DNA from 2 places in the Photorhabdus akhurstii genome. Region 2 is predicted to be linked to the other one. Evidence: predicted binding sites of a transcription regulator. Region 2 holds the regulator's gene; the other holds the start of a gene.
The links. The regulator CRP, encoded in region 2, controls carbon source genes, mostly activating them, when cyclic AMP is high. The targets are predictions, from matches to a motif close to ATGTGANNNNNNTCACAT.
Positions count from the first base shown of each region.

Region 1 (4,829 bases), 370 kb from region 2:
GTACTACGGCAGCAATAGCATCTAATTCATAACCGCCTCCCGCCATAGGTTGAGCAGAAGAAAGACGAGCGACTTCAATAATACTTGCCAATGCCGTCAGTAAACCGCATAAGGAGTAAACGATAATTTTAATTTTATCGATATTGATACCAGATAAACGGGTAGCCGATTCATTCCCCCCCAAGGCATAAATATAACGACCTAAGCGGGTGTGATGCAGGATATACCATACGATAATAAAAACTATCAACATCAGCCATACTGGAGTAGGAATTCCCAGTGGCCGACCAATACCAAACCAGCCAAACAGATCCGCGTTATCACTGAATCCTGTATTTATTGGGCTACCATCAGTATAGACACGGGTTATTCCACGAAGTAATAACATCATGACTAGAGTGGCAATAAAAGCTTGTACTTTACCTTTAGCAATTATTATTCCTGTACAAGCACCAATTGCAGCACCTAAAGCCAAAGCACTCACGATAGCCACCAGAGCATTAACTTCCGTACCAACCAATGAAGCAGCTATTGCACCTGTTAACGCAAGCAATGAACCAACAGACAGGTCAATACCCGATGTCAGAATAACTAATGTCATCCCAACGGCCATAATGGCATTGACTGATGTTTGTTGCAGAATATTAAACAGATTATTTAAAGTGAAAAAATTTTGGCTAAGAGAAGAAACTACTACGATCAACACTAACAATGCAATCAGTGACTTTTGTTTCAGTAACCACTCTTTAGTAAACCAACGTTTAAATGTCGGTGATATATTAGAATTCATACTGAATTACCCCTGAATTGCTCCATATTGTTTGCCTACAGCCGCCGTCATCAAAACTTCTTGAGTTACCTGTTCAGCAAAAAATTCTCCGCTGATCTGGCCTTCACACATAACCAAAATACGGTCACTCATTCCCATCACTTCTGGCATTTCAGAAGAAATAAGAATAATACTTAGCCCTTCTTTCTTGAACTGATTAATTAACTGATAAATTTCTTTTTTTGCGCCAACATCTACACCACGTGTAGGTTCATCCAGAATAAGAACTTTTGGTCTGGTCATTAATCCACGGGCAATGGCTACTTTTTGCTGATTACCACCAGAAAGCAAATCAATAGTTTGTCCCATTGAAGGTGTCTTAATACTAAACAATTTAATAAAGTCACTAACTGCACTCTGTTCTTCTCTATGATTAAGACCCCCTAACCGGTTACTGAAATAACGTAAGGCAGTAAGAGACATATTCTCTTTAATTGACATTCCCAAAACTAAACCATCACGTTTACGATCTTCTGAAATATAAACAATCCCACAAGCTAACCCATCCTGAGGGTTACGAATTACAATGGGTGTTCCATCCAACGTGATTTGTCCTTGAGTTTTCGGCAACGCACCATAAATAATTTTCATCAATTCAGTGCGGCCAGCCCCCATCAGCCCTGATATACCCAAAATTTCCCCGCTATAAAGGGAAAAACTAGCATTTGTCACACCGGGACCAGAAATCTGATTAACTTCAAGTCGTTTTTTACCCCGAGGTAAATTCAGGCGAGGATATTGATCTTCCAGTTTTCGCCCAACCATCATTTCAATCAGAGCCTCTTCTTTTAACTCTTTTACCGGCTTTTCACCAATAAATTGTCCATCACGGAATACCGTCACATCATCGCAAATTTCAAAAATTTCTTTCAAACGATGGGAGATATAAACAATACCGCATCCCTGAGATTTTAGTTCATGTATTACACTAAATAATGATTCAGTTTCTGTATCGGTCAGCGCATCAGTTGGCTCATCCATAATGATAACTTTGGATTTAAAACTCAACACCTTAGCAATTTCAACCATTTGTTGATCACCGATAGAAAGTTCAGCGACTAAACGGTGACTGCTGTAATTCAGATTCAATTTTTTTAACAGGCGATCTGCTTCCTGATACATTTTTCTCCAATCAATCGCACCGAATTTATTAACAAATTCGCGTCCCAGGAAAATATTTTCAGCAATAGTCAGTTGGGGAATAAGATTTAATTCCTGATGGATAATCCCGATCCCCGCTTCCTGAGAGGATCTAGGACCAGAAAAAATCACTTCTTTTCCTAGGTAATAAACCGTGCCTGTATCTCTGGTATATATCCCAGTCAACACTTTCATCATAGTGGATTTACCTGCACCATTCTCCCCTACCAGTGCCATCACTTTACCCGAGTAAACACGTAGTGCCGCACCAGATAATGCTTTGACACCAGGAAAAGATTTACTAATTCCTTTTAGTTCCAGTACAGGCTGCATAATCACCTCAGAAAGTCACGCCAGCACAAAGGATAATATTGGCATAAGGAGAATGCTCTCCTGTGCGAATCACCGCTCGGCTATGTTCTGTTTTCTCTTTCAACATATTATGACTAATATAGTCTACAGTAATTGAATTACCTTGCTGTTTCTCAAGCTCTTTAATTTGAGTCAATATTAATTGATGTATCAAAGGATTATGGTCAATGATCTCCTCAGCTAAAAATGCAGCTTCAATTTGCATTTCGTGTGTAACAACATTAAGAACGGATATAAAACTAGGAATTCCCTGGGTTAGCGCTAAATCAATCCGCTGGGCTAAAGAAGGAATTGGTAATCCAGCATCACCAATTGTAATCTGGTCAGCATGCCCTAGCTGAGAAATTACGGCTGAAATTTCAGAATTAAGTAATACACCTTTTTTCATTTTTTTATTCCATTAGCGAAACGTTTCGCTATTTAGTAATATAGAAAGTAATATTTAAAATACAACATTAGTGATACAAAAGTGTGATCACTATCGAAACGTTTCGATAATGAAAGAAACGAAAACAAATGCTAACTTATTGAATATTTGACGCTGAATCGATTTTTAAGGTAAATATTGTCTACATCAACAAATAATGATTAAAATCTATGGAGAAGGCCAATTAGGTTTCATCTAATCCAACAGATAATATTGGTACGAATTATGTTGTTAGCAGAAAAAATAGTTTGCTTAAGTCACTATCTGGAAAGTGGTCTGTATGAAAGACAACAGACTATTCGTTTATGTTTGCTAGCGGCATTGTGTGGGGAAAGTGTTTTTCTACTCGGTCCTCCTGGTATCGCAAAAAGCCTGATAGCCCGACGATTGAAATTTGCGTTTCGTGATGCCAGAGCATTTGAATATCTGATGACTCGCTTTTCAACTCCTGAAGAAATTTTCGGTCCTCTTTCTATTCAGGCATTGAAAGAAGAAGGACGTTACCAACGTCTAACTAACGGATATTTACCTGAAACCGAAATTGTCTTCCTTGATGAAATATGGAAAGCTGGTCCAGCAATTCTGAATACCCTATTGACCGCAATTAATGAAAGAAAATTCAGAAATGGCGATACAGAAGAGAAAATTCCAATGCGATTACTTGTAACAGCATCCAATGAGCTGCCTGAAGCAGATAACAGCCTGGAAGCGCTCTATGACAGAATGTTAATTCGTATTTGGCTGGACAAAATTCAAGAAAAAAAGAATTTCCGAGCGTTACTCACTAGCCACAAAAATGAAAATGATAACCCTGTCCCGGCAGACATTCAGATAACAAGTGAAGAATTTCACCAATGGCAAAAAGAGATTGATAAGATAATTCTACCTGATAGTTGTTTTGATATTATCTACCATTTACGCCAGCAACTTGATACGACAGAACATTCACCTTACATTTCAGATCGACGCTGGAAGAAAGCCATTCATTTATTACAAGCCAGTGCTTTCTTTAATGGTAGAAAAGAGATATCCCCTATTGACTTAATATTGCTGAAAGATTGTTTGTGGCATGATCTTCACTCTTTTAAATTATTACCTCAGTACCTAAATACTCTCATGACCGAACAGGCATATCAGCAAAGAGTATTATCTCAAAAAATTGATTCGCTCTATCACCAATGGGCTCAAGTCTGTCAGAATAAAAATGATCAACAAGCGTTAAAGCTGGAAAAACAAACCAGTCTGTTTGGACATAAAATACAGTATTCGTTACCCGATCATATCAATGAAGAAAAATTGATTTTATTCCTACATACACCTCTTCATCTCCATGATATTAAAGTTAATTTCATTGAATTGGATAAAAAAGCGCTGAATAACTGGATAAACAAAGGCGGAGAACTATCAGCTCGTCTGAACGGTATTGGTTTCCCACAAAACATAGCAGCCGAAATTAATTCAACACACCAGCCAGAGATTTTTGATATCAGCCGTCGTTCATCCACGCTATATTTACCAGACCGCCAGCATCAGCAAAATGAAGAAAACAACGAGTGGCTGGAAAGATTGGAAAAAATTAATCAAGAAATCCATCACCAACACCAATTGTTTAATCACCATCAACCATGTCTGTTTATTGAAAGTCATTGGCTTGCTACGATAGAGCAAAGCTTTATCCAGTTAGCCGATAAAATTAATCAGTTGAAAATAAAAATGGGCAACTAATTAAATGATTAGTCTGACAACCCTTGATCTTTTACTGTCAATAAACGAAGGAGAGATGATAGAAGAGATCATATTAACGCTTCTAGCTTCACCTCAGTTAGCTATCTTTTTTGAAAAATATCCTCGTTTGAAACGTGCGCTACTAAAAGATATCCCTGGTTGGAAACACGATTTACAGCACAGGATTAAAGAAACGCTCATTCCTGCAACTCTGGCAGAAGAATTTCAATTATATCAACAACTACTCTCTGCCAATACAAATCATTTTTTTCTTAAACTTCCCGATATTTTAGAAACCCTGCGCCGAATTGAATCCCCTTTTAGTGAAGAAGCACA
Region 1 covers NZ_CP020335.1:48,127-52,955, reverse strand. The annotation lists gene rbsC (ribose ABC transporter permease) at 1-790, opposite strand, end outside; gene rbsA (ribose ABC transporter ATP-binding protein RbsA) at 797-2,302, opposite strand; gene rbsD (D-ribose pyranase) at 2,310-2,729, opposite strand; gene ravA (ATPase RavA) at 2,994-4,493, shown strand; gene viaA (ATPase RavA stimulator ViaA) at 4,498-4,829, shown strand, end outside.
Region 1: rbsD (D-ribose pyranase) is a predicted target of CRP. The motif match lies at 2,811-2,828, and genes of this name have one in related genera.

Region 2 (4,829 bases):
AACTGGCCTGCATTAAATGAAGGCCAGTTTCGCCGTTATTCATACATCTTTTGGGTAAATTCTTTATTTACTTCGGTTTGTGGATAATATCTGTCTTTGTAACATTTTTTCTCTTTACTCTCACAATGTACCCCATTACTTAAAGTGTAAGATGAAAAGTCAATATATTGCCCATCACCAAACTCTTTTTTCAGGCGTCCTGCGGCTTTTTTCCCTAAATACCTTTCGGTTAATTTTATCGATACCCCTTGTTGATCAGCGCAATATTTTCCTTTTTTATCACAAACCACCCCTTTTTCCGGGAAGAAAATGTTGGCAGTTTTAGTCACAGCCAGCGTGGAGAAGGACAGTAAAAAAAGAGATGCTATAATCAGTTTTGTCTTCATAACAATTACCTTTACTTATTGAATATCAAAATAGAGCCTATGTTTTGTAGGGTATGAGAGTAGGTTGATTGAGGAAAAAATAGCCATCTATTTTGTTATACTATGCTACAAATATTGATGTGCTATGATAGCCGCCCCGTTGTCGCGAGGCCGTTTTACCTGGAGCCATGTTGTGCAGGATAAACAAATTGCAGGAGTGGCAGGGCAACAAATACAGCGATAAAAATGAGTAGGATAGACTCCTATGTTACTAATAATAGATAACTATGATTCTTTTACATATAACTTATATCAATATTTTTGTGAATTGGGTACAGATGTTTTAGTTAAGCGCAATGATGAATTGCAACTTGAAGATATTGAGAGGTTGATGCCTACTCATTTGGTGATTTCCCCAGGCCCTTGTACCCCAAATGAAGCCGGAATTTCTCTGGCGGCGATTTCTCATTTTTCGGATAAATTGCCGATTCTTGGTGTTTGCCTTGGGCATCAGGCAATTGGGCAGGCGTTTGGCGCCAGCGTGGTAAAAGCCAGGGAAGTGATGCATGGAAAAACTTCTGCTATTCACCATAATCAGCAAGGTGTGTTCAAAGGTCTTAACCGGCCATTAACCGCGACGCGTTACCATTCATTGGTGATTGCCGCAGAGACATTACCGGCCTCATTTGAAGTCACCGCATGGAGCCAGCATAATGGCAATGTCGATGAAATTATGGGCATTCGTCATCGCACTCTACCGTTGGAAGGGGTACAGTTCCATCCTGAAAGTATTCTCAGTGAACAAGGTCACCAGTTACTGAGCAACTTTCTGAGATATTAACCAGATATCGATAATTTCTTCATTTATCCACCTTTTTCATTTGCCCATCTTTGATTTTTTATGCATATTCAGTGATTATGATTTCACTTCTGAATGGTGTATATATAAAAAACGGGTGGGAAAATGAAGGGGCATGCCGCAGTAAATAGAAACACATACGATCAAGTTATGTTGCCAATTTATTCACCGGCGCAGTTTATTCCGGTGAGAGGGCAAGGTAGCCGTGTATGGGATCAGCAAGGGAAAGAATATATTGATTTTGCGGGTGGGATTGCTGTTGTGGCTTTGGGCCATTGTCATCCTGCGTTAGTGGATGTCTTGAAGCAGCAAGGGGAGAAACTTTGGCATATCAGTAATATTTTCACCAATGAACCGGCTTTGATTCTGGCGCGGAAACTGATTGATGCTACTTTTGCTGAACGGGTATTTTTTGCCAATTCAGGCGCGGAAGCGAATGAAGCGGCATTTAAACTGGCTCGCCACTATGCAATTACTCGTCACAGCCCCTATAAAACCAAAATTATCGCATTTCATCAGGGTTTTCATGGTCGCACCTTATTTACCGTCTCTGTGGGTGGTCAGCCAAAATATGCTGATGGTTTTGGGCCAAAACCCGCGGATATTATTCATGTGCCTTTTAATGATTTAGACGCAGTTAAGGCCGTCATAGATGACCATACTTGTGCTGTTGTATTGGAGCCTGTTCAGGGAGAAGGGGGAGTTACTCCGGCAGCACCGGCATTTATTCGTGGGTTGCGTGAGCTTTGCGATAAGCATCAGGTATTGTTGGTGTTTGATGAAGTACAAAGTGGGATGGGACGTACCGGTAAACTATTTTCTTATATGCATTATGATGTTACGCCGGACATCATTACCACAGCAAAAGCATTGGGAAATGGCTTTCCTATCAGCGCTATGCTGACGACAGAGAATATTGCTTTGGCGATGACGCCGGGAACTCACGGTACAACTTATGGCGGTAATCCGTTGGCTTGTGCGGTTGCAAATGTTGTTTTTGATATTATCAATACACCAGCGGTTCTGGAGGGAGTTGAAAAACGCCATAATTTGATAGTGAATTTTCTGAATGATATCAATCAGAAATATTCGATATTTGGTGAAATCCGAGGAAAGGGCCTGCTGATTGGCGCGGAACTCAAAGCGCCGTATCAGGGAAAAGCAAAAGATATTCTGCAACTAGCGGCTGACAATGGTTTGATGTTGTTGAGTGCGGGTGGTGATGTATTGCGTTTCACGCCTTCGTTGATTATCAGTGAAGAAGAGATTGCTCAGGGCATGGAACGGCTGGAACAGGCAATTAATCAGATGGTGTAATTAAGTACAAGAAAAATCAGCGCAGGATTATGCGCTGATTAATCAAGCGTTAACGTGTACCGTAGACGACAATAGTTTTACCGTGTGCGGAGATCAAGTTTTGATCTTCTAGCATTTTCAGAATACGACCAACCGTTTCACGGGAACAGCCAACAATCTGACCAATTTCCTGACGCGTGATTTTGATTTGCATTCCGTCCGGGTGGGTCATTGCATCTGGTTGTTTCGCCAGATTCAATAAAGTTTGGGCAATCCGGCCAGTAACATCCAAGAAAGCCAAATTACCGACTTTCTCAGAAGTTGTTTGTAAACGGTTTGCCATTTGGGCAGATAAACGCATCAAAATATCCGGGTTTACCTGAATCAGTTGACGGAATTTTTTATAGGAGATTTCAGCCACTTCACAGGCGCTTTTGGCCCGTACCCAGGCTGTACGCTCTTGCCCCTCTTCAAATAATCCAAGTTCACCAATGAAATCTCCCTGATTTAAATAGGAGAGGATCATCTCTTTGCCTTCTTCATCTTTAATCAAAACCGCAACAGAGCCTTTTACGATGTAGTAAAGCGTCTCTGCTTTTTCGCCTTGATGAATAAGCGTACTTTTAGATGGATATTTATGAATATGGCAGTGTGACAAAAACCATTCAAGAGTCGGGTCTGTTTGTGGCTTGCCGAGAACCATTCGTTTCATCCTCTGTTGTTATCGCTGCCTAAATAACACGAGAATCTAAAAGTTTCTCGTCAGGCTGGCTTATAAAGACACTAGCTTAACATATTAGTTTGTTGAAAAACCGACAGATAAGGGTTTTATATAGGTTATCTGAAATTTGAGTCTTACGTATTGATCTTAACCTATATACTTGGCCCGCTTCTGTTTTTAACACAGGAAAAGGCTTCTGTCTCGTCTTGTATTGTTTCAGCATAATAAACCGCTCATTAGATTGCCAGTTTAATACTGAAAGAGTAGGCTTGGATGCAAAGAACGACTTAAGAGGTATTTATGCAAGCGCGGGTAAAATGGGTTGAAGGATTGTCTCTTTTGGGGGAGTCATCTTCCGGTCATCAGGTCATGATGGATGGTAATGCCGGCGATAAGGCGCCAAGCCCAATGGAAATGGTATTAATGGCAGCCGGTGGTTGCAGTACGATTGATGTAGTTTCTATTTTGCAGAAAGGCAGGTACGACATAAGAGATTGTGAAGTAAAATTAACTTCCCGCCGTCGTGAAGAGGCGCCACGCTTGTTTACTCATATTAATCTGCATTTTATTGTTACGGGTAAGGATTTAGCAGATAAAGCGGTGGAACGCGCCGTCATGTTGTCCGCGGAAAAATATTGCTCTGTTTCATTGATGTTGGGGAAATCGGTTGAAATTACCCACAGTTTTGAAATTAAAGATATAGATTGAAAAATTATTTCTTGGTTGGAAAATAACAACAGGTAACTAATATCTCAGTTACCTGTTTTTTTAACTGAATAATATAAGATGTAAATTTTAAGTGCCGGATTTTCTCGATTTATCTCAGGCGCTGATTAACTAATTTTTCCCCCTTCCAGCAGTCGCTGTACCAATGGCGTCATAATTAGCTCCATTGCTAATCCCATTTTTCCGCCGGGGACCACGATGGTATTAATGCTTGAAACGAATGAGCCTTGTAACATGGCTAACAAGTATGGGAAATCAATTTGAGTCAGATCACGGAAGCGGATGACGATAAAACTTTCATCCAATGATGGAATGGCTTTAGCTGAAAATGGATTGGATGTATCAACGGTGGGGACACGTTGAAAGTTGATATGTGTTCGCGAGAATTGTGGCGTAATGTAGTTGATATAATCATCCATAGAACGCACGACGGAATCCATCACAGCTTCCTGCGAGTGCCCTCGTTCTCCGGTATCGCGGATCAGTTTCTGTATCCATTCAAGGTTGACAATCGGCACGACTCCCACTAGCAGATCAACATGACTGGCAACGTTATGTTGCGGTGTGACAACGCCGCCGTGCAAGCCTTCATAAAACAGCACATCTGTCTGCTTGGGTAAAGATTCCCACGGCGTAAATGTACCGGGGAGCTGGTTGTAAGGGACGGCATCGTCATAGGTATGAAGGTACTTCCGACGGCGGCCTTCACCGGTTTCACCGTAGTCAATCATGGTTTTTTCCAGCATGCCAAAATCATTGGCTTCCGGCCCAAAATAACTGATATGCCTGCCTTGTTCTTTGGCTTTACGGATTGCGGCATCCATTTCAGGGCGAGTGTAGCGGTGGAAACTATCTCCCTCTA
Region 2 covers NZ_CP020335.1:422,269-427,097, forward strand. The annotation lists gene B0X70_RS01805 (YcgJ family protein) at 36-386, opposite strand; gene B0X70_RS01810 (aminodeoxychorismate synthase component II) at 631-1,206, shown strand; gene argD (bifunctional acetylornithine/succinyldiaminopimelate transaminase) at 1,330-2,541, shown strand; gene crp (cAMP-activated global transcriptional regulator CRP) at 2,591-3,223, opposite strand; gene B0X70_RS01825 (OsmC family protein) at 3,542-3,949, shown strand; gene B0X70_RS01830 (phosphoribulokinase) at 4,075-4,829, opposite strand, start outside.